DNA from 2 places in the Bacillus sp. ABA4_010 genome. Region 2 is predicted to be linked to the other one. Evidence: riboswitches for the same ligand, from Rfam matches in the RefSeq annotation. Region 2 holds a riboswitch; the other holds the start of a gene.

Region 1 (12,577 bases), 2.2 Mb from region 2:
CTCAATTCCATATGTAATAAAGCATTTTTCAGTTATGTTGCCATTTATATAAATAAGATCGCGTACGCCGTCTGTTTTGCCCAACCGTTCTAACCACCTTACATGATGTTCACTATGATTTCTTCATCCAGTACCAACAGATGAAGAAATCTTCCTTCCAAAGCTTATAATACCTTAAAGACATTCATAGGCTCAGGATAAAGAAAAACCTCCACGGACGGAAGTTTTCTTTATTATATCGTTAATCAATTAAAAGTAAAAGTGTTTCCCTCTCTTTCTTTTTTCTATAATCACTTAATGCCTACCTTCCCTAATCATGACATCTCTTTCAAAAATCGTTATAATATTCTTTATTAGTTATGGAACTTAGATTCACTCGTTTGAAAGGAGATATACATGGACGTCCGTCAACTTCAATATTTTTATGAAGTCGCAAAACAAAATAGCTTTACAAAAGCATCAGAAGTATTACATATTTCACAGCCTTCATTGAGCAAAATGGTGAAATCTTTAGAAGATGAAGTTGGGATTCAACTTATTGACAGATCGGGAAAAAGAATTCAGCTGACAGACGCTGGAGAAATTGTCTTTCAACAAGCCGAGACAGTGCTTCGTTCTCTTAATGATTTATCCAACTCTCTCTATGATTTAATGAACTTAAAAAGAGGACTCATTAAATTCGGCATCCCCCCTATTATCGGGACACTATTTTTTCCACCAATTATGAAATCATTTCGCGACTCTTATCCTCACATTCACATTCAAATGATTGAATTCGGAGCTAAAAAAATGGAGCGAATTGTTGAACAAGGAGAAGTCGATGTAGGAGTTGTTCTCCTTCCTGTAAATGAAACGAAATTTGACTCTATTCCATTTGCAAAAGAAAAATTGCAAGTTGTCGTACCAAAAAAGCATTCATTTTCAAACCGGGAGTTTATTTCATTAATTGAGTTGAAGCATGAGCCGTTCATTATGTTTCACGAAGATTTCTCCATGCACGACATTATTTATAATGAATGTGTACGCGCAGGATTCCAACCTAAAATTGCCTATATGAGCTCCCAGTGGGACTTTATCGGAGAAATGGTTGCAGCCAACCTAGGAATTGCACTCTTTCCAGAATCCATTTGTCAGAAATTGAATCTCAATCATGTAAGTATTGTGAACCTTGATGGTATCATCCCTTGGGAACTTGGACTCATTCTAAAAAAAGACCGCTACATCTCGATTGCTACAAAAGCTTTTTTAGATCATTTACAATCCAATTTTATTGGAAGCGCGAAAAAAAATTCTATTTAAAATAAGGACGCTTTTCTCATTTCATATTCGCTTTTACTTATATATATTCTACTTAATAGCTCGACACATCTTCATCTGATTCAAGAACATTTACAATGGTTATTCAGACCACTTGAATGGGCCCGCAAAGGTTCACCTATGCGGATGGCACCAACCCCGTAAAGGGGGTGACAGCCGCTTAAGTCTAGAACATTTGGCATGACCGCTCTTTGGTCATGCCGAATGTTCTAAATCAATTTATATAGCTTTCTTGCATAGTAATTATAACTATTATGTATTTTACGAAAAGGTTCATCTCCGATAAACTAATAATTGTAAGATTCATCCTGTAATGTAAATGTTATACGATGAATTCATGATTTCCAAACCCATTGTACAATCTCATGTTACTCTTTTCTCCCAAAGAAAGCCGCCTTGTCCCATGCAAGGCGGCTTTCCCTGTTAATAAAAAAATTCCGCAACTTTCATTGCGGAATTTTTTATTAACTAATATGAAACTTTTCTTTCACAAATGTGCTAACTTCTTCCGTTGTATTCATCGAAAGAATGGTCTCTACATGCTGTTCAATTTCCGCTTTTGATAAGTGACGGATTTGAGAACGTGCTTTTAAAATCGATGTTGCACTCATGGAGAACTCGTCTAGTCCAAGTCCTAAAAGGATTGGAACAGCGATTTCATCGCCAGCCATCTCGCCGCACATTCCAGCCCATTTGCCTTCTTTATGAGCCGCGTCGATGACCATTTTAATGAGGCGAAGAATCGCCGGATTATACGGCTGATATAAATAAGACACGCGTTCGTTCATGCGGTCAGCCGCCAATGTATATTGAATTAAATCATTTGTTCCGATTGAGAAGAAATCTACTTCTTTAGCGAACAAATCAGCAATGACCGCCGAAGAAGGAATTTCAACCATCATTCCCACTTCAATTTCCTCGGAAACCGCTACACCTTCTGCTTGAAGTTTTGCTTTTTCTTCCATTAAGATTGCTTTTGCTTGGCGGAATTCATCAAGCGTCGCAATCATTGGGAACATAATTTTTAAGTTGCCGTATGTGCTAGCACATAATAACGCACGAAGCTGTGTACGGAACATATCTTGCATTTCTAAACATAGACGGATAGCACGGAACCCTAAGAATGGGTTCATTTCTTTCGGAAGATCTAAGTACGGAAGCTCTTTATCTCCACCGATATCTAATGTACGGACAACGACTGGTTTGCCTTCCATACGCTCTAATACGGTTTTGTAAGCATCAAATTGCTCTTCTTCCGTCGGAAGCGTGTCACGGCCCATGTAAAGGAATTCTGTACGGTATAACCCGACACCTTCCCCGCCGTTTTCAAGCACACCTTTGACGTCATCTGGTGTTCCGATATTTGCCGCTAACTCCACATGGTGATGGTCCGCTGAAACGGTTTGTTCATTCACAAGCTTCGCCCACTCTGCTTTTTGTGCTTCGTAAGCGGCTTTTTTCTCTTCGTAAGCTTGAACCGTTTCCGGTGTTGGGTCGACGATAACTTGACCGTCTAATCCATCAACAATGACAAGCACACCGTTGGCAATGTCAGCTGTGACCGTTTTCGCTCCAACAACAGCTGGAATTTCCATCGAACGTGCCATAATTGCCGAGTGAGACGTACGGCCGCCGATGTCGGTTGTAAAGCCTTTAACATATTGACGGTTTAACTGGGCTGTATCAGAAGGTGTTAAGTCTTCTGCGATGATGATAACTTCTTCTGAAATCATGCTTGGGTTCGCAATAGTCACACCAAGAAGGTGAGCAAGTACACGCTTCGTAACGTCGCGAATGTCGGCTGCACGCTCTTTCATATATTCATTATCCATAGATTCGAACATTTGAATAAACATCGTCGCGACTTCATTTAACGCAAACTCAGCATTCACTTGGTCCGTTTTAATTTTATCTTTAATCGGATTAATAAGCTCCGGATCGCTTAAAACAAGAAGATGCGCTGCGAAAATATCAGCTTTATCTTCGCCAAGCTCTTTACGCGCATGTTCTTTAATCACTTCAAGTTCTGATGTCGATTTTGCAAGCGCTTGTTCAAAACGTGCAATTTCTGCCTCAATATCAGCGACAGCTGTTTTTTCAACGGTTAAATCTGGGTGTTCAAGACGAAATGCTTTAGCAATAGCAATGCCGCTTGACGCGGCAATGCCTAAAATTTCTTTGGCCATTATTCAGCTAGACCTTCTTTTTTCATTGTTTCTGCTAAAGCAGCAACAGCCTCTTGTGCGTCAGATCCTTCAGCAACAATTTTAATGACTGCATCTTTTGGAATTCCTAAAGACATAACACCCATGATAGATTTTAAGTTAACAGTTTTACCGTTGTACTCTAAGTTAACATCTGCATCAAATTTGCTTGCTGCTTGTACTAAAGTTGTCGCTGGACGCGCGTGGATTCCTGAATCTGCTACTACTGTAAATTGTTTTTCTGCCATGATTTTCATTCTCCTTTTTACTTAGAAATGTTTACGATATTTTCTTCTTGAAGGTCAACTTGACCTTTCTTTACAATGTTAACTTTCTCATCAGCTTGAAGGTTTGTGAAAATAATTGGTGTAATTACAGAAGGTGCATTGTTTTTCACAAAGTCTAAATCAACCTTCAATAACGGCTGTCCTTTTTTCACTTCATCACCTTGAGTAACAAGTGCCTCAAAGCCTTCTCCTTTTAAGTTAACAGTATCAATACCAAAGTGAACTAAAATTTCACGTCCGTTTGTCGTTTCAATTCCAATGGCATGCTTCGTCGGAAATAAGTTTACTATTTTTCCATCAGCTGGTGCAACTACTGTGCCTTCAGATGGCATAATGGCAAACCCGTCTCCCATTAATTTTTGTGAAAAGACTTGATCTGGCACTTCAGAAAGAGGGACAATTTCGCCTTTAATTGGAGAAACAAGCTCATCGCCATTTCCACTCATTGATGCAGGCGTAATTACTTCTTTCTCAACCGCTTTAGGCTCTTTCGCTGCAACCGGTGTACGCCCTTCCATAATGTCTTTAATTTGTCCTTTTAATGTATCTGATTTCGGACCGAAGATAGCTTGGATGTTATTCCCTACTTCTAGAACACCTGAAGCACCAAGTTTTTTCAAACGATCTTTATCAACGTTTTTCGCATCGTTTACAGATACACGTAAGCGTGTAATACAAGCATCTAAATGTGAAATGTTTTCTTGTCCGCCAAGCGCTGCTAATACATTACTTGGAAGCTCTCCTGCTTCAACCACACCTGTTGACTCATCGTCCGTTTTATCTTCACGACCAGGCGTTTTCAAGTTGAATTTGCGGATAGCAAAACGGAAACCAAAGTAATAAACAACGGATAACACTAATCCAACTGGAATGACTAGCCACCAGTCTGTACGGTTTTGTAAAATCCCGAATAAGAAGTAATCGATGACACCACCAGAGAATGTCATTCCGATTTTTACATTTAATAATTGCATGATCATGAAAGAAAGACCAGCAAATACCGCATGAATTGCGAATAAAATTGGAGCTACGAATAAGAATGTGAACTCGATTGGCTCTGTAATACCTGTTAAGAAAGAAGTTAAGGCAGCTGATCCCATGATCCCTGCTACATATTTTTTGTTTTCAGGACGTGCTTCATGATACATTGCAAGTGCTGCTGCCGGTAAACCAAACATCATGAATGGGAATTTTCCTGTCATGAACGTACCTGCAGTTAATTCAACACCATCTTTTAATTGAGCAAAGAAGATTTTTTGATCTCCTCGTACTACTTCTCCTGCTTGGTTCACGTATTCACCAAACTCAAACCAGAACGGTGAATAGAAAATATGGTGAAGACCGAACGGAATTAAAGAACGTTCAATCAATCCGAAGATGAACGCAGAAATCGTTGGGTTCGCATCAATCATGTTCTTTGAAAAGGCATTCAATCCATCTTGAATTGGCGGCCAAACAAAGATTAATACTACACCAAGAATAATAGCTGATACCCCTGTAATAATAGGTACGAAACGTTTCCCTGCAAAGAATCCTAAATATGAAGGCAATTCAATATTGAAATAACGGTTATACATGGACGCCGCTAACACACCGACGATAATACCGCCGAACACGCCCGTTTGAAGTGTTGGAATTCCTAAAATGCTGGCAAATGCCGGATCTTGTCCGATCATTGCTGGATCTAATTGACCTGTTGCCATTAAAATCGTACTCATTGTCTTATTCATAATTAAGTAACCAACAATGGCAGCGATACCTGCAACTCCGTCTCCTCCTGCTAAACCAACGGCAACACCGACCGCAAATAATAGAGACAAGTTACCAAAAATAACATCTCCCGCCTGTGCCAATACGTTAGCTACAAGCTGGAACCACTCTGCATTTAGAGCCGGAACACGCTCTAATAAAGTAGGGTTTTGAAGTGCTGTACCTACACCAAGTAAAATCCCTGCTGCTGGTAAAATGGCTACTGGAAGCATTAACGCTTTCCCTACTTTTTGTAATACACCAAAAAGTTTTTTAAACATTGGGTGTACCTCCTCTTTTATTTGTAGTGTGCAACAAGTGAATGAATTGATACGTATATCTTTATCAAACGCTTTCTTTTTGAAAAACAAAAAGGCATGAATAAAGAAGGAAACAAGACGACAACTGAAAAAGGATATAGAATCCCCTTAGTTAGTTATCGCTGTTTCACTTCTCTACTCATGCCTGATCGAATCAGTAACACGTATCAAAATGAATTATGCTAATTCAGTTTTGTTCACCAATCGCTGCAGGTGCATCGTTAAATAAACGGCTTCTGCATCGTAAACTGGTAACTGCAACACTTGCTGCATCACCTTTATGATTTTCCAAGACAAATTGTAGCATAAAGGATATTCTTCTTTCAAGAGTAAAGTTATTTTTTCTGGTTCTTCCACTTTTTCTCCTGCTTTAATACGTTCAATCGCAAAATGCAGATGACGTATGAGGCGCATATAGTGAATAGACTCACGATCAATTTCTATCTTGAACGTGTGTTCAATCATATCAATAATTGTATGAATGAGCTGCGAATGCTTGTTTACTTCTGAAATATGCTTCGATGTCAATGCGCTATGAATGTGAAGAGCAATAAAACCAACTTCACCTTCTGGCAAGTCTATCCCTAACTTTTGCTTCATTAACTCCACTGCCTCTGAAGCAATGTTATACTCATTTGGATATAGTGCTCTCGTTTCCAGTAAAAACGGATTTTTTAATCCCATTCCTTGTTGGATGCGCTTAACAGCAAAATAAATATGGTCGGTCAACGCAACATGAATATGCTCATTAAGCGGTGCATCCACTCGCTGCTGGATATGAGAAATCACATCGTTCATCAGCCCAACAAACCGTTCGTCAATATGATTGAGAAGCTGTTTATATTGTTCTTGTTCTTGTTCACTCTTCAGTAAGAACAGTTTTTCCACAGCTTCCGCTGTAATATCATCGCCTTTTTTCTTTCCAAAGCCAATACCTTTTCCGATTAAGACAACCTCATTATACTCATTATTTGACGCAATTAATACATTATTATTTAATGCTTTTTTTACGACAAAGGACCCTTGCACGAATCCTTCACTCCCCTATTTTTCACTTGTCACTACTCGTTACTCGTCCTTACATCTTAATAAGAAAAAGTTTTTGAGTCAATGGAAATGATAACGTTTTTAGAAAAAAGAAGAGATGGTATTTTTTACTGTATTAGTTTAGCGCTTTTGTCAAATTTGCCATCTCGATAGCAGACGCTGCTGCTTCCCAACCTTTGTTACCTGCTTTTGTTCCTGCTCGCTCAATGGCTTGTTCAATGTTTTCTGTTGTCAGTACACCAAAGATAATCGGTGTTCCCGTTGATAGACTTTGCGAAGCGACACCTTTAGCCACTTCATTACATACATAATCATAATGAGTTGTTGCACCTCGAATAACGGTTCCGAGCGTGATGATAGCGTCATATTTCTTTGTTTCAGCCATTTTTTTCGCGATAAGCGGAATTTCAAAGACACCTGGTACCCACGCTACATCAACTTGGCCTTCTTCAACACCATGACGCTTTAATCCATCTAGCGCCCCACTCAAAAGCTTACTTGTAATGAATTCATTAAAACGACCTACCACAATTCCTACTTTAAGTCCTGTTCCTACTAAATGTCCTTCAAATACTTTTCCCATGATTGATTCCTCCTGATATATATTCATTTATGTCACTTATTTTCTAGATTTTAATATTAAAAACGAAGCAAATGTCCAAGCTTCTCCACTTTCGTCTGCAAGTAGCGCTCATTGTCCTTTAATACTGGCATCTGCAACGGAACTCGCTCGGTAATCTCTAAATCATAACCTTCCAGACCGGCAATTTTACGAGGATTGTTCGTTAATAATTTCATCTTTTTCACTCCAAGGTCTTTCAGCATTTGCGCACCGATTCCATAGTCGCGCAAGTCGGCTCCAAAGCCTAGCTTCTCATTTGCTTCTACTGTATCATAGCCCTCTTCTTGAAGTTTATAAGCTTTCAGTTTGTTTAAAAGACCAATGCCTCTTCCTTCTTGACGCATATACAACAAGACACCATTGCCTGCCTGCTCAATTTGCGTAAGAGCTGCATGCAGCTGTGGGCCGCAATCACAGCGGTGTGAGCCGAACACATCACCTGTTAAACACTCCGAATGCACACGTACAAGTACAGGCTCGTTCGGTGAAATTTCTCCTTTGACAAGCGCAATATGATCGCAGTTATCCAGAACGTTTGAATAACCTACTGTACGAAAATGACCAAACGCTGTTGGAAGCTGAATTTCCACCTCGCGTTTTACTAACTGTTCATGTTTTCTACGATAAGCAATCAAGTCTTTAATGGTAATCATTTTTAAATTTAGTTCATCCGCTATTTTCACTAAATCTGGCACCCGCGCCATTGTTCCATCTTCTTTCATAATTTCGCAAATGACTCCTGCAGGCTGTGATCCTGCTAAAACAGCCAAATCAATTGCCGCCTCTGTATGTCCAGCCCGTCTCAATACCCCACCTTTTTTTGCAATGAGAGGAAACACATGACCAGGCCGGCGAAAGTCCGATGGTTTTGATTCTTCGTTTAATAACGCGCCAATCGTATCTGCCCGTTCAAAGGCACTAATGCCTGTCGTCGTTGTTTTGTAATCCACACTGACTGTAAACGCCGTTTCATGATGATCCGTATTATGGACGACCATCGGCTCTAACCTTAATGACTTGGCCAGCTCTTCTGAGATTGGTGTGCAAATAAGTCCTTTTCCATAAGATGCCATAAAGTTAATAGTTTCAGGCGTTACATTTTCGGCTAATGCCACAAAATCTCCTTCGTTCTCGCGGTCTTCATCATCACAAACGATAATGACGTTTCCCTTTTTTAATTCTTCAATTGCCTCTTCAACAGGATGAAACATCGTACACACTCCTTCTTTTAGTTTGTGAACCCATGGTCGCGAAGCAAATTATAATTGACAGAACCACTAATCGGTTCTGCTTCTTTTTCCATCATGTTTTTTATATATTTTGCCAGCATATCGCATTCAAGATTGACCGTATCCCCAGATGTTTTCTCTCCTAAAATGGTGTGAGAGGATGTATGGGGGATGAGCGAAATCGTAAACATACCGTTTCCTGTGCCAAAAATCGTTAAGCTAGTTCCATCTACAGCAACAGAGCCTTTAAGAATCATCAACTTTGTCAATTCCGGGGCTGCTTCAATCTCATAATAAACCGCATTTCCCTTTGGGGATTTTCTGACAATTTTACCCACCCCATCTACATGGCCACTGACAAAATGTCCCCCAAAACGACCGTTAGCTGCCATTGCACGTTCAAGATTGACACGTTCACCGCGCTTTAAAGTTTTTAATGTGGTTGCCGCAATCGTCTCAGGCATAACATCCACTGTAAATTGTTGATGGTCAAAAGAAGTGACCGTTAGACAAACACCATTCACCGCAATGCTGTCTCCGAGTTTTACATCTTCTAAAATCCGGGCGGCATGAATCGAGATTTCAATAGCATCTGTTCCTTTTTGAATCGATTGGATACTTCCGATTTCTTCAATGATTCCAGTAAACACCTTTTTCACCTTCCTCAGGCCGAGCCGTTATTTTCAAGTCAGGGCCGATTTGTTCAACCGAGTGAATTTTTAATTGAACAGCTTCTGCTATTTTTTGAATGCCTTCTCCTCCAAATAACGAAGGGGCATTCGCACCTCCAATGAGTTTTGGTGCTACATAAGAAACAATTTCGTTAAAGCACCCTGCTTGCAAAAAGCTTCCATGAACAGAAGCTCCGCCTTCTACTAAAACTGACGTAATCCCTTTTTCCCCAAGAAGTTTCAGTAATTCAACAATAAGAATTACATCACTAGAAAGAGAAAAAATGTTCACATGAGAACGGCGAAGACGATTCGCTTTTTCCTCATCAATTTGTTTCCCTGTAACAATCCACGTCTCACACTGTTCGTCATGCAGCAATATAGCGTCTTCTGGAATACGCAAATGCGTATCAAGTACGATTCGCACCGGTGATTTGCCTCCACCTGGAAGGCGTGTCGTCAAACTCGGGTTATCGGCGATAACTGTCTGTACTCCCACTAAAATAGCGTCATGATGATGACGGAGCATATGTACATCCAATCTTGCTTCTTCGCCTGTAATCCATTTACTGTCACCCGTCACGGTCGCTGTCTTTCCATCAAGACTGCTTGCTGTTTTTAACGTCACATACGGGGTTTTCGTGTGAAGGTAATGAAAGAACACTTTGTTTAATGCATCTGCTTTTTCCTTCAGTATTCCCGTCTCAACTAAAATGCCAGCTGCCTGCATTCTGCTGATACCTTTTCCTGCTACAAGCGGATTCGGATCAAGTGAAGCTATTACAACCCGTTTGATACCTCTTTCAACAATTAAATCGGCACAAGGCGGGGTTTTCCCATGATGCGCACACGGTTCGAGGGTCACATAAATGGTAGCCCCTTCTGCCCGGTCTCCTGCCATCTGCAAGGCATGAACTTCCGCGTGTCCTTCTCCTGCACGCAAATGTGCCCCCATCCCTACAACTTCACCATTTTTAACCACCACAGCTCCGACAACAGGGTTTGGGCTCGTCTGCCCTGTTGTGGCTTCGGCTAATCGAATAGCGAGTTCCATATAATTGCTATCGTTCAAAATGATCACTTCCAATCATATTTTATGATAATCCGTTCAAATATATAAAAAACCCCTGACGCTATAGCTTCAGGGGTTGATTGAGATGAATCAGCTGATCATGCCAATCGATTTAAAGACATGATAAATCAAGCATGTAACACCTATCTTTTTTACATAAAACGAAAAATCCCTTTGTATTTTCATCTAATTGATGGTATCACAAAGAAACTTCTCACTTTCGTAAAAAGTTAAAAAGGCTGTTACGCGCCACTCTGATCCTTCTCCCATCCAGACTATACTGTCGGCTCCAGATTTTCACTGAATCCACCGTTTACATCGCCTGCTTAAACAAGCTCAGATGGTATACCAACATACCATCCTTTTTCTATAAACGGGTCACGGGCTTAAAAACGTTTCCGTTTTATCACCGCCGGTTGGGAATTTCACCCGACCCCGAAGGATATAAACTTATGAAGTTTGAACATAGTTTAACAGATACAAAATAAAAAAGCACGAAATTTGTTTATCAAATTTTCTAGACCTAAGCGGATAGCAAACCTCTGAAAATTTATTCAAGACCTATACTCCTTCACTGCGAACGCCTTTTCATCCAATAAAATAGCTCCTTCATCCTTTCGAATCTTATCTGTTTTGAATCTTGAAACAGTTTACAAACAAGAAATATTCTTAACTATATTTTGACATTTTGAGATTTTATCATCCTTATCCTTCACCTTTTCCTATCTGTTTTTTCCCTAGTCACGCCAACATATCGTAACAGCGCTTGAAAAGCTGTACCAAGGTGGGAACCCACAGGAAGTGCTTGATGAAGCAGCAACCCAAACAAATCGAGCAATTGAGATGGCCAATAAAATAAAACAATAACAACTCATTAAAATGAACAGACAAAGAATATCCTCTACCTTCTCAAGAGGCGGCTATTATTATTTATAGAAAGAGGTGCCTGAAAAATTAGTTCTTTTCAGGCACCCCTCTCTTCTTTGTTTCACATCGTTAGCACATCACTAGGAATTATCTTACTTTTTTCAACGAAAGCATGAAAATAAAGACTAATCCTATATAACCGAAAAGTGGATATAGCGCTGTCAGCAATGATCCATATCCAATCTGAGCAACAATAAAGCAAAGCCCTAAAATAATCATAATCCACGTACTCTCACGGATTGGAATAATTGTTTGAAGTTGTCTCGCTACTCCAAATACATTGCCGATAAGAGTCGTAAAAATTTCACCGTAAATGACAATTAAAAACAACCAATTAACCCACAACCCTACATTTTTAATAATTTCACTCATTGGAATATCTAATTTGAACGTATAAGGCAAATTGGATAAAGCTAGATGGGCAGCTATCATCATGAAGGTCAAGCCAACTCCCCCAAGAACTGCGCCTCTTTTAATAATGCGACGATTTTTAATTTCAAACCCGAGAGGCACTAACACAGCTTGAGCCATCGCTAAGTTAAAGGCTACATATAAAAAAGGGCTCAACATCCAATTCCCTCTATCGGTTAATAACGGAAGAGATGATGCTTGAAGAAAGGAAAAGTGATTAATATACGGAACAATGATAATGATGGAAAATGTGAGCATCATTGGGACAACAAGTGAATTAACAATCATAATCCCCTCAATGCCCTTCACGATCGAAACATATGCCAAGATGATGGTGATGACCATACCAATTTGCGGCCACCATCCAAGCTGTTCTTTTACAATGGACCCTGTACTTGCTAGCATAACGGACGTGATGCCGAACAAAGTGACGATCGTCAATACGTTGACCACTTTCCCAATCATCTTTCCAAACAAATAATCATTAAGCTGCTGATACGATTCGGCCCCAATTTCATGCGCCATGGCCATCATCTTTGAACCAAGCCATATAAAACATAAGCCACTCACCATAATTCCAATTAAACCGTATGTACCATATTGGGTAAAAAATTGGACGATTTCTTTCCCAGTGGCAAAACCAGCTCCGACAACTGTACCGATGTAGGTGGCAGCCACTTGCAATACGAGTTTCCATTCTTTATTCATACTCTCACCCTTC
Region 2 (12,577 bases):
TGGTAAAAAAGGCATGATAATGGGACATGCAGGAGAATTAACCACCCTTTCTCTAAACGCTTTTTTGAAAAAGGGGTATTTACTTTATCAATCGGAGCAACATCGTCCGCTACTGCTTGTTCCGACGGAAAAATCTTATCCATCTGTTGAAGAGGCCGTAGAAGCGATGAAAAAAGATAATGAAGTATACGAGCTGCGCGCTTCCATTCCAGCCGATGTAGAAATTGAAAAGATTGAGTCAAACAAATCGAGGTTGATTATACGTTTTTCAAAACAGACAAAGCTTCGCAATGAACAAAGTCATATATATATGCTCCATGCAATCTTGTTGACCGCTCGTGAATTTGGCTATTCATCGGTTCAATTTGAAGCAGGGATTTCCGGGAAAATAGGAGATATTGTATTAAGAGAGCCGCAAGTTGTTCCTGTCGCCCCGAATGTCGTGAGTGAACAAAAGTAAGAAGAAGGGAAAGACTTTTTAGGTCTTTCCATTTTTTAGGTCTATAAAATGACAGAAATGCGTAAAGTATATGTATGTACAAAACATACATAGGAGGAACAAAATGGTTGACTTTGTAAGACGTATTTTAGTTGTGGTCATTATGGCGTTATGCATAGGACTGCTATTTGTGAGCGGAAAAATGGCAAAAGCGGAAGGGACGGAGAGTTGGGAGTGGCCGGTTGAAGGAAAGATGACAGATGTATTCGGCTCTCGGAATGAACAGCATTATGGGATTGATATTGCGGCCGAAATCGGTGAGGAAGTTCGCGCAGTGCACGAAGGAGTCGTATCGCGTTCTTACTTTTCTGATACATATGGACACGTAATATTTATTAAACAAACGAACGGTTATGAAACCGTTTATGCTCATTTGCATAAGCGGTTTGTTTTTGAAGGAGAAAAAGTACAAGCTCTTCAAGAAATTGGACAAGTAGGAAATACAGGAAGGTCATCGGGGGCGCACCTTCATTTTGAAGTACATAAAGATGCGTGGAATATTGAAAAAACGAATGCGTTAAATCCATTATTGGTCCTGGATCCAACTCACCTTCACGCCTATCTTGATGATCAATCGATCACGAGGGAAGTGTTTAATCAAATAGAACAAAGTCCTGCTGAAGAGAAAGTTGAAAAGATAATTGAACAAGGAGAAACTCTTTGGGGGCTTGCTATGGAGTATGATGTGACGGTAAATCAGCTCAAAGCGTGGAATAATTTAAAGAACGAACGTATTTATGCTGGACAAACTCTCGTCGTTCATGGGAAGAAATAGTCACTTCATGCAAATGGAGAGAGGAAACAAAGTGGACCATTTACGAAGGCTTTTCGTAAGTGGTCCACTTTGCTTGAAACAGAAAGATAGTTATTTTTTCTAAAGTCTTTGCGAGTTGCTAACAGCTTTTTAGGGGTTCAGTTCTCCATTAGCTGTGATAAATCAATTTTATGAACTCGGACGATATCACTGATTTTTTGTAAAGTGGCTAGAATGGTATCATCCACTTGTTTGTCAAACGACAGCATCATAATGGCTTCTCCACCTTTTTGCTTTCGGCCTACTTGCATAGTGGCAATGTTGATGCCATGATCACCGAGCACTTTGCCTACGTTTCCGATTACTCCAGGTTGATCTGTATGCAGGATGTAGAGCAGATGACCTTCTGGATAAAAATCAATATCAAACGATTGTAGGTTGACGATTCGTGGGCCATATCCGTCAACATATGTGCCGGTAATTGTAAAAGAGTTGTAATCGCCTGTAACCGTCACTTCAATGATATTGGCATATCCATGTGTTTCAGCGGAAATCTTTTCACCGAAGGCAATTCCTCGTTGTTTAGCAATCATGGAAGCATTTACTTCATTCACAGGATGGTCGACGCGCGATTTTAAAAAACCAGCCAATACTCCTCGGGTAATATAGCTTGTTTCCAAATCAGCAACTGTTCCGGCATATGTAACAGCTATTTCCTGAACCGGCTCCCTTAAACATTGTGAGATAATCGAGCCCATTTGTTTCGTAAGAATCGTAAACGGATAAACTTTTTCAAATCCTTCTTTTGAAATCGCAGGTAAGTTAATGGAAGAACTAACCGGTTTTCCTTCGAGAAATTGCAATACTTCCAGTGCGACATCTTCTGCTACATTGAGCTGAGCTTCTTTTGTCGACGCGCCGAGATGAGGTGTTGTAATCACTTGATTCAGCTGAAGTAATTCGTGATTGACTGGCGGTTCGGTTTCAAATACGTCAAGAGCTGCGCCTTTTACGTGGTTCGTCTTCACATAATGGACGAGTGCTTCTTCATCAATGATGCCTCCACGGGCACAATTTAATAAATAGACGCCTTTTTTCGTTTTAGCAAGTGTTTCATGATTCAACAAACCTTTTGTTTCTTTGGTAAGAGGTGTGTGAACGGTGATGATATCTGCTGCGGCTAATAATTCGTCTAATGATACGGGGTTTACTCCGAGCTTTTCCGCTCTCGTTGAGGTAAGAAATGGATCAAACACGCAAACTTTCATTCCAAATGCTTTTGCTCGCTTCGCAATTTCTGAACCGATACGGCCAAATCCGATAATTCCAAGCTGTTTGTTATAGAGTTCTGTCCCGACAAAAGCGGATCGATTCCATTCTCTTGATTTCACAGAAATATTGGCTTGAGGAATATGACGAACAAGACTTGCCATCATGGCAAACGTATGCTCTGCGGTGGAGATTGTATTTCCGTTTGGAGCATTAATGACGACGATGCCTAATTTGGTGGCGGCATCAGTATCGATATTGTCCACCCCAACACCGGCGCGCCCGACAATTTTTAAATTTTTCATTTTCTGTAACAATGTTTCAGTTACTTGAGTAGCACTTCGAACGAGCAGGGCATCGTATGTGTGAAGAGAAACCTCCACTTCGGTTGTCTTCTTTTGAATGATTTCGATATTCTTAGCATTTAACAACGGAGCCAACCCTTCACTGCTAATGGTATCAGCAACAAGAATGCGATACATCGTACCCTCTCCCTTATGCGATGAAATATGTGATAATTTAACACGGGTTAAAAAGTCTGTCAATAAAATTTACAAAACATTTAGAATTTTATAGGTATCTCTCTTTATTGCTTTCAACTTTTGAACATGAACGATCCGAATAGTCCGTAAGAGGTGTTTTTCGTTTACTTTTAATTCAAGATAAGTTATAATCAAGTACGACAATAATATTATGGTCTATCTTCGGGGCAGGGTGAGATTCCCGACCGGCGGTGATAAGCATAATGCTTTAAGCCCGCGAGCCGCCTTTTGGCAGCAGGATTTGGTGAGATTCCAAAGCCGACAGTACAGTCTGGATGGGAGAAGATGGAGGTTCAAACATTCAAAAAATGCTATATATTGAATGTTTCTTTGAGCATGCTTCCAATCTCCCTCATCTATTCTAGTAGATGCAGGGAGTTTTTTATGGGCATGTTTTTGAACCTATCCTCTTTTCGAGAGATGGATCGAAAAAAGGAGAGAGAAACGATGAGTCGAATGAACAACACAAAAAAATTAGTAACATTGGGGATGCTAAGCAGTATTTCGTATGTGCTGATGATGCTGAATTTTCCGCTTCCAGGTTTGCCACCATTTTTAAAAATTGATTTCAGTGAAGTACCTGCACTAATCGCCGCTATCATTTATGGACCGGTTGCAGGAATCATTGTTGAAGCAATTAAAAATTTCTTGCATTATTTGATTCAAGGAAGCATGACTGGCGTGCCTGTTGGGCAGTTAGCTAATTTTGTAGCCGGTCTTTTATATATCCTTCCTGTTGCTTATTTGTTCCGTAAGTTCCGTACCGCTAAAGGGATGACTTGGGGACTTGTCGCAGGAACAATGGTTATGACATTGTTAATGAGCGTGACCAATTATTATGTATGGCTGCCTGCATATACACTGTTTTTACAGGCACCAGCTTTATCTGGAGAAGATGCTCGACAACTGATTGTTACAGGCATTATGCCGTTTAATATGATTAAAGGGATTTTAACAGGTGTTATTTTTGCATTGCTATTTACGAAAATGAAAAGATGGATAGCTGACCAAACTGCATACTAATGACGGTTCGGTGGTGAGAGGGCATGGGGATAATCCTGTGCCCTTTTTGTTTCCGCAAGTTTAAGGAGAAAGAGTAAATAATAACGAAAAAGAAAAGCGATTCCGCTTTTGAAGGGAATCGCTTTTACAAACGAAAAACTATTCGAATTTCAGTGCGTCACCGTCAAATGATTCGTCAGCTACTTTAATAGAGTCAGTCGGACAGCCTTCTTGAGCGTCCATCATGTCATCTAATAAAACATCAGGAACTTCCACGATTCCTTGGTTATCGTCTAAAGTTACGAATGCGATGCCTTCATCGTCGTAATCGTAAATATCTGGTGCAGCTGCACCACATGCACCACATGCAATACAAGTTTCTTTGTCAACAATTGTGTACTTTGGCATAACAAGACCTCCCATAAAATTCGCGCATCGAATATTCATATAAACGTTTGATGTAGCGAGCTAAATATATGTTCTTGTATTATTTTAAAACTGTTTTTGTAACATTTCAATAGAAAAGTCAATGATAATGATTCTTAAGGAAAGGCGTTTCGTTATATTGATACCCGTTATTGAAAACAAATAAACGCAGAAAAAACACTTGAGTCGCTTCTTTTGGTAAAATCAAAAGAAATGATTCATTAAAAATACAGGTAGATTACGCTTTCTAGTGAATACCTCAGCTTGTTCAGCAAGGAGGAAAAAAGAGAATGGACTATTTATCGGTAGTGATCTTATATGCACTGAACGCCTTTAAAGGAGATCGAACGGCATATGCTGTTTATCACTTACTGGCAGGGAAGAGATCGGCTCAAACCATTCAAGATGGGAAGCTTTATGGATTGTCTTTTCTGTTTAGAAGCTTTCCACACGTAAAAAAAGATACGTTTTCTCAATATGTGCAGCAACTAGCAAAGAAAGAATTCATACAAGAAAAAGATCAAGATAAATGGACTGTGACAGAAGAGGGAACCGTGTATTTACAGGAACAATTGGGCCGTTTTCCGTTTCCCCCTTCTTTAGATGGATGGCGGTATATGAGTATCAGTACGCCATTTTTTATCCGCCTTAATTTATTAATTCAAACGCTATCCCATCTCGTTTATCATGAGCCATATTTCCTTCCTGTATCCCAAGATGTGAAAGTTCAAGGTTGGATGAAGCACTTCTTAAAGCGTCGGCAAGGTTCAAGGGAAGAATTGGCGAAACAGCTGTATACAGAACTTTATGCCTGTCTAGAGCAAGTTGGTTCAATTGATGCAGATATCTTTCTGCTTCAGTTTTCCGGCTTTCAACGAGCGGGCCTTACGAAAAGGCAAATAGCAGAACATTATAAAATGGACGAGCATCGGGTACATTTTGTTCAACTAGGTGTGTTGCATAAGTGTTTAGAGCAAATTATAGGGGATGCAAGCGCATTTCCTTTACTAAATAGCCTGATTCCAGAATGGAATTCCACCATCTCTTTAACGGCTTCCACAACAAAAACAGCCCACTTACTGAAAATGGGGAAAACAGTCGATGAGGTGATGAGAATTCGACGATTGAAAAGAAGTACCATTGAAGATCACCTTGTTGAATTGGCGTTATTTGTTCCAGATTTTCCTATTGATGACTATGTACCAAAGCCAATTCAACAGCAAATTATGTCAGTAGTAAAAACGCTGGAAACCAATAAACTGAAAAGCATTAAAGAGAAAGTGGAGGACCATATTACCTATTTTCATATTCGTGTCGTCATGGCAAAATATTTTGGTTGAAGTCTAAATTCCTTTGCTATCCATCTTTCATGGTTAGAAGTATAATGAGAAGGAATGGAAAAGATTGTTTGAGGAAGAATGACGAAACGGCATTTTTCCTTTTCAATACCGGTTCGTTTCATGTGAGAAAGGTGGTGGCAATTTGAGTATTGAAGTCATTTTAAGACAGAGGTTTGGTCACAAACATTTTCGATTAGGACAACGAGAAGTCATTGAAGCTATCTTAAGGGGAGAGCATGTTATAACGGTTCTGCCGACAGGTACAGGGAAATCACTATGCTATCAATTGCCAGCCTATGTTCAAAATCGACCTGTGCTAGTTGTGTCCCCTCTTCTTTCGCTTATGGAAGATCAAGTTCAGCAGTTAAAAGCGAAAGGAGAAAAGAGGGTAGTCGCATTAAATAGCTTTTTATCAAGAAGTGATAAACAGCAAGTTCTTCAACAATTGGGAGAATACCGGTTCATTTATGCCTCGCCGGAAATTTTGCAAAATCCTTTTGTTATTGAAGCGTTAAAAAAAGTAAACATCGGCCTATTTGTAGTGGACGAAGCGCATTGTATTTCCCAATGGGGACATGATTTCCGTCTCGACTATTTAAATCTTGGAGACGTGTGGATGGCGTTAAACAAGCCGACATGCTTGGCATTGACAGCAACCGCTACAGAAGAAGTTCTTCAAGATATTATCACACAACTAAAGCTGACGAATGTCCGCAAACTTGTTTATTCTGTTGATCGACCGAATATTGCGCTGCAAATTCAAAAAGCAGATGACATTACGCATAAAAAGGAACTCGTTTTAGAATATGTCAAGACTTTGAAAAAGCCAGGGATTATTTACTGTTCAAGCAGGTTATGGAGCGAAGCCCTTAGCTTATTTTTAAAGGAAAATGGCATTCATAATACGGCATATTATCACGGAGGGATGGAGCAAGATCAGCGCATGTTAATTCAGCATCAATTTCTGCAAAACCAACTTGACGTGATATGTTGTACGAGCGCATTTGGAATGGGAGTGGATAAGCCAAATATTCGATTTGTCATCCATTTTCATATGCCGACACAGCTAGAATCGTATTTGCAGGAAGTTGGCCGCGCTGGCCGTGATGGACAGGGCAGTATTGCCGTTTGGTTATATCATGAGAATGATGATGAATTAGCGTATTCTTTAATGGAGATGGAATTACCCCATCCTGATGTAATCAAATCCGTGCTAGTCGATTTGAAAAATTTCGCAAAAACTTCTGGTGAGATGAATGAACTTACCTTGTTGGAACAATATTTTTTACAGACAGCAAGGGTCGATGAGGTTCATTGGCGTTTTATTCGGCATCATTTGGAAAAGAATGGTGTCATTGTCCAAACGGTAGTTAATACGGACTTTGACTTCGATAAGTTGTATCGTGCTATTACAGGTGTAGCTGTTCAACGAACGAAGGGGAAATATGAAAAATTTCAGGCTGTAAAACATGTCGCGGGACAGACAGGCTGTCGTCGTGAAAAGATTTTAGCTTATTTTGGCCAGACGCTCGACCAAAAGGTGGTTAACTGCTGTGATCAATGCGGCATTGAACTTGAACATTATGCTGGAGGTGCGATGGAACAAAGTGAGCATCATTGGAGATTTAAAGGCTGGAAGGAAGAATTGGCTTCTCTTCTTCGTCAAGGTGAATAGAAAGATATGCTGAAAAATCAAAAAGAACTTATTCAAAATTTAACAGATCGCGAATTGTTGTTGAACTTATATATGACACAGGGGATTTTACTCATTGTCGCTTTAGGACTTGGCATTTGGCAATATGATTCCGTCTCAGAGTTTGCGCGTATATGGAAGTGGGATCCGCTTTCTATACTAGTTGTAGGAGGAGCAAGTGGGGTTGTAGTGGTGCTTCTTGACCTAGCATTGATGAAAAAGGTACCTGCGGAATGGTATGACGATGGAGGTATAAATGAGCGGGTTTTTCGCCATCTTTCTTTTTTTCATTTATTGATTTTATGCTTAATCATTTCGTTTACGGAAGAAGTACTGTTTCGTGGAGTGCTGCAAGTGCATGTCGGTCTTTTTTGGGCAAGTGTAATTTTTGCATTTGTGCATATTCGTTATTTGTCCCGGCTGTTTCTGCTTGTATCTGTCGTTATTTTAAGTTTTTTTCTAGGTTTCCTTTTTTTATGGACGGATAATTTGGCTGTGACAATGACAGCCCATTTTCTTATTGATTTTCTTTTGGCCTTACATATTAATCGTCAAGCCAAACAGAATGATAGCATCAGAGGTGATGATAATGGAACATCGCATGGACCAGCATAAGCCGGAGTTTTTTGAAAAAGGGTCCGTAGAAGACGGGAACAAGCTTCCTCCTCGAAGCAAGACACGTCAAGAAAAAAGAAAGAAAAAGAAAGAAAAATATAAATGGAAATATCCGCTTATTAGTGCTTTATCCATTTTCTTCATTTCTTTACCGGCAGTCGCTTATTTCTCGTATAAGCATTATGCAGAAAATCAAGCTTCCTTTTTAACGGTGGAGAAAAAAGAAGAGACTGGTTATGAAGTGGTGGATTTCGCAGAACCGATTAAAGCGGCCGAAGAAAAAGAGGACGTGAGAGAAATAGAGCAAAGTGATGTGACGACGCTTCCTGCGGAAACTAAAGAAACGGAAGATGACTCACTGCAAGAGCTTCCCTCTAACTCGGAAAATACAGATGCTCCAACAGAAGGAGAAAAGAAACAAACGACATCGGAGGAGACACCTCAAATTATTCAGCATACGGTACAGCCAAATGAAACGTTGTTCAGTATCGCCATGCACTATTATGGTGATGTTAAAGGAACAAAAACCATTCGGGAATGGAATAACTTAGAGAACGGTCAATTGAAGCAAGGGCAAGTGCTGAATATCCCTCTTGAACTTTCTGCAGCGGCAAATTAAGTTTCATAATGATTGAGACAACCTCATATGCTGTGCTATAGAGGTTCGCCTTAATCAATTTGATACAATCTTGATTCAGACAACTTGAGTTTCTAGATTAATTTATAGATGTGCGGGGGTGAAGGGATGGACAGTCGGATTCAACAGTTAAACGGATTGACGGATGAAGCGACAAAACACATGCTGCAAAGCGTGATTGATAAAAAAGGAAAGCTGGATCAAATTCATCAAAAAGAACGGCGAATATGGCGACTGCTGGTCGGGTGTTTAGCGTTGCTATGTTCATACATTCTTTTTTCGTTCCAGCAACTGCCATTCGTGACATATCAAACTGTGTTGGCGTTTCTTCTTTCCAGCTTCTATCATCTTCTCATTATTATGACTGTTTTTTCGTTATATTATTACTTGCTGCAAATTAGGAAGAAAAGTGAAAAAACAGAAAAGGAGTTTCATGACCTTCGTTGTGAAGTGATTCAGAAAAGCCCTCAATTATGGGGGGATCCACAAAAGTGGGAAGCAAGACAACAAGTATTCAGCCTAATGAAAAAAGAATATGATATTAACCTTTATTATGAAAATAAGTGACCGTCATATTCATACATGAAACCCTCTTTCTCTTCATACATCTGTATAAAGGAAAGGGGGTTTCTCATGCTCAAGAAGTTTTTACAGTTGATTGGAGGAACGGCCAGCGGCTATGCATTTATTCATTGGCTTCCTTTTGCTAAGCCAATGTCTGTGTCGAAAATGATTTTAGCGCTTGTTATGGACCCATGGCATTATTTTATCGCCATGGTCGCTTTCTTTTTTTCATTTTTGCTTCATTCTGTCCTCATCAAATCATTGATGGAAGAGACTTATTTATTCATTAAAAAGAAAAAGGTGCATTGGAAAGAGGTGTTGATTGCGTGCGGTACAATCGGTAGCTTTTTCTTTTTAATGCAGGAAGGTGAGTGGCAAGCGATGCTCATATTATGTTTTTCAGTTGTTTATGGTATGATTTCAGTAGATTTAAGAAGAGAACATGTCATAGATACACATTATTAGCAATAGATTAAAGGAGATTGTATGCAATTGTTCATAGTATTATTTTTGCTGTTTTTAAGTTTCATGGCATACATGTATGCACAAGCTTATAAAAATAAGGTTGTTCGGCAACACCTTTCATTCAAAGAATTTCCTTCTTCCTTCAAAGAAGTTCGTTTATTCTTCATTTCAGATATTCATCGCCGCCGTATTTCTGAAAGGTTAATTGAACAAGTGGAAGATCACATTGATTTGGTTATCATTGGCGGTGATTTAATGGAAAGAGGCGTGCCATTTGAAAGGGTACGAGAGAATATTCGAATGCTAAAAAAGCTGGGGCCTGTCTACTTTGTTTGGGGCAATAATGATTATGAAGTCGATGTTCATGAACTGGATGCGCTTCTGCTAGAAGAGAATGTAAAGGTGCTAAATAATACATCTGCTTTGTTTGAGTCTGAAGAGGGAGAGCAGCTTGAACTGCTTGGTGTAGATGATGTGTCGAAAAAAAGGGCCCACCTTCATTTAGCTTTAATGGATAGCCGAAAAGAAAGCTTTAAAATTCTTGTTTCTCATAATCCGTCGGTACATAAAAAGATAAAGAAAGAAGATAATATTTCACTTATGCTAAGCGGTCATACGCACGGAGGACAAATCCGCTTATTTGGTTTTGGACCTTATGAAAAGGGTGGACTGAAAGTGTTGGATCATACAACACTATTTGTAAGCAACGGTTATGGTACGACAGGTGTTCCTTTACGACTTGGGGCTCCTGCTGAAACGCACGTTATCGTCATCTCTGGCGGTCAGTAACTGAACAAATCTTGTCAGGATAGAACCTTCTTTTCATTTCGCCATTCCCTCCGTAAGCATATACAGATTTTACATAAAAGTTGCAGTATCCTATAATCTTTATAGCGAACAATATGCAATTTAGTACAGCTGGAGGGTACACATGGCTTCTCAAGAAGGTAAATATAATATTAAAGCGATTTCCAATTTGATTGGCATTCAACCAGGGACGCTTAGAGCATGGGAAAGACGTTACCAAATATTAAGTCCCGTGCGTAACGAATCAGGGCATCGTTTATATACAGAACAAGATTTAAAATCATTAAGATGGCTGGCGGAGAAAGTGGAGCAAGGGTTTACGATTAGTCAGGCAGTCGCTCTTTTGGAGAGTGAGACGACCACTATTCAACAAACAGAAGATGAGGATAGCGCTGATTCGCCTAAAAAGATTAGAGACGAATTGCTTCGGTTATTATTGTCCTTTCAAGAGAGAAAGGTGCAAGAATTGATGAACCAGGCGTTCAGTTTATATTCGGTCGAAAAGGTTGTTATTGACATTTTAGGTTCTATTCTTGTGACAATTGGTGACTTATGGGAGAAAGGGAAAATTACAACCGCTCACGAACACTATGCAACTCAGCTGCTTCGCACTCGCATTAGTATGATTATGCATTCTTTGCCATCAAACGGTATGCTTCCAAAAGTGATTGCTGTTTGTGGGCCTAATGAAAACCATGAAGGCGGACTGCTCATTTTTACGCTGTTTTTAAGAAGGAAAGGTTTTGAAGTTATTTATTTAGGGACAAGTATCGCAGAGGAAGACATTCAGCTCATTGTCGATGAGGTAAAGCCAGGCTTTTTATTTATGTCTTGTTCCCTTCAAGAAAACGTGGAAAAAACGGTAGAAATTGCGCAACACGTCGAAGCACTGCATCCAGCTGTCAAAGTCGGATTAGGTGGAAGTGCCTTTACGTATATGACACCACGAGATAAGGAAAACATTGACCGCTTTCTGCTCGGAAGCACGAAAGAGCAATGGAATAAATGGTTAAATGAGAAATTGGGAGAATTTGAAGGCCAATAGTTGTCTTTTCAAAAGGAAACAGGTAAACTCGTAGTAAATATAAGAACCATATTCGATCTTTGTCATACAATGAAGTATCTAGGGTCAGCGATGATGGTTGCAAGCGGGGAGGGTGAAAAATGAGGCTGGAACGTTTAAACTATAATAAAATCAAAATCTTTTTAACGTTCGATGACTTAACGGAACGAGGATTGACAAAAGAAGATTTATGGAGAAACTCGTTTAAGGTACAGCAGCTTTTTCGAGAAATGATTGAACAGGCGTCTGATGAGCTTGGATTTGAGCCTACCCACTCTTTATCTGTTGAAGTATTTTCCTTGCAAGCACAAGGAATGGTGGTTATCTTAACGACTAAGAACGAAGAAACAGAAGAACTAGATGACGAATACATGGATGATTACATTGAAATGCAGGTTACATTGGATGAGAGTGCAGATGTGTTTTTTGAATTTTATTCGTTCGAGCATATTATTCAATTGGCTCATCGACTTTCCTCGTTACAAGTAAATGGAGGAACGTTATATTCCTTCAACGATCGTTTCTATTTGTTAATTGATGGTGGTACAGATGATGTTGAAGATATGGAAAACCTCATTGCATTGCTCGCCGAATATGGAAATCCTGCGACCATAACGAAGCATCGTGTTCACGAATATGGCAAGATGTTAATGGAGTCGAATGCGTTAACCTTTATTCAACAAACGTTTCCGTTATAATAACTAGGACATCCGGCATGTCGTTCGCCGGTTGTCCTTTTTCTATTAGATTACTTGAGTCTAAAGAATTATAGAAATCTGTTTATCACTGACGCCACTTTTTAGGGGGATGAGAAGTTGCATGGTGTCGGAAGAAGACAGCAAGCGGAGGCTGTGTAGTGCTGAATAGAATAAAGGGAGAAGGGAACAGTACAGTCATATAA

What was found. Region 2 has a riboswitch for FMN ahead of ACXAEO_RS04170 (ECF transporter S component). Riboswitches for the same ligand answer to the same signal wherever they lie in the genome.
Region 1: linked by a shared signal. The riboswitch ahead of ribD (bifunctional diaminohydroxyphosphoribosylaminopyrimidine deaminase/5-amino-6-(5-phosphoribosylamino)uracil reductase RibD) and the one ahead of ACXAEO_RS04170 (ECF transporter S component) in region 2 are both predicted to bind FMN.

The regions. Positions count from the first base shown of each region.
Region 1 covers NZ_JBSWUN010000003.1:2,791,270-2,803,846, forward strand. The annotation lists gene ACXAEO_RS15070 (peptide ABC transporter permease) at 1-84, opposite strand, end outside; gene ACXAEO_RS15075 (LysR family transcriptional regulator) at 397-1,299, shown strand; gene ptsP (phosphoenolpyruvate--protein phosphotransferase) at 1,782-3,503, opposite strand; gene ACXAEO_RS15085 (phosphocarrier protein HPr) at 3,503-3,769, opposite strand; gene ptsG (glucose-specific PTS transporter subunit IIBC) at 3,787-5,838, opposite strand; gene glcT (glucose PTS transporter transcription antiterminator GlcT) at 6,055-6,906, opposite strand; gene ribH (6,7-dimethyl-8-ribityllumazine synthase) at 7,040-7,507, opposite strand; gene ACXAEO_RS15105 (bifunctional 3,4-dihydroxy-2-butanone-4-phosphate synthase/GTP cyclohydrolase II) at 7,564-8,757, opposite strand; gene ribE (riboflavin synthase) at 8,775-9,425, opposite strand; gene ribD (bifunctional diaminohydroxyphosphoribosylaminopyrimidine deaminase/5-amino-6-(5-phosphoribosylamino)uracil reductase RibD) at 9,406-10,518, opposite strand; FMN riboswitch at 10,773-10,965, opposite strand; gene ACXAEO_RS15120 (YkvI family membrane protein) at 11,533-12,564, opposite strand.
Region 2 covers NZ_JBSWUN010000003.1:582,755-595,331, forward strand. The annotation lists gene ACXAEO_RS04155 (GerMN domain-containing protein) at 1-460, shown strand, start outside; gene ACXAEO_RS04160 (peptidoglycan DD-metalloendopeptidase family protein) at 564-1,274, shown strand; gene serA (phosphoglycerate dehydrogenase) at 1,412-3,004, opposite strand; FMN riboswitch at 3,219-3,355, shown strand; gene ACXAEO_RS04170 (ECF transporter S component) at 3,512-4,087, shown strand; gene ACXAEO_RS04175 (ferredoxin) at 4,226-4,474, opposite strand; gene ACXAEO_RS04180 (YpbB family protein) at 4,783-5,832, shown strand; gene ACXAEO_RS04185 (RecQ family ATP-dependent DNA helicase) at 5,975-7,507, shown strand; gene ACXAEO_RS04190 (lysostaphin resistance A-like protein) at 7,514-8,140, shown strand; gene ACXAEO_RS04195 (LysM peptidoglycan-binding domain-containing protein) at 8,115-8,759, shown strand; gene ACXAEO_RS04200 (DUF2663 family protein) at 8,886-9,344, shown strand; gene ACXAEO_RS04205 (hypothetical protein) at 9,411-9,806, shown strand; gene ACXAEO_RS04210 (metallophosphoesterase) at 9,828-10,595, shown strand; gene ACXAEO_RS04215 (MerR family transcriptional regulator) at 10,738-11,658, shown strand; gene ACXAEO_RS04220 (genetic competence negative regulator) at 11,778-12,374, shown strand.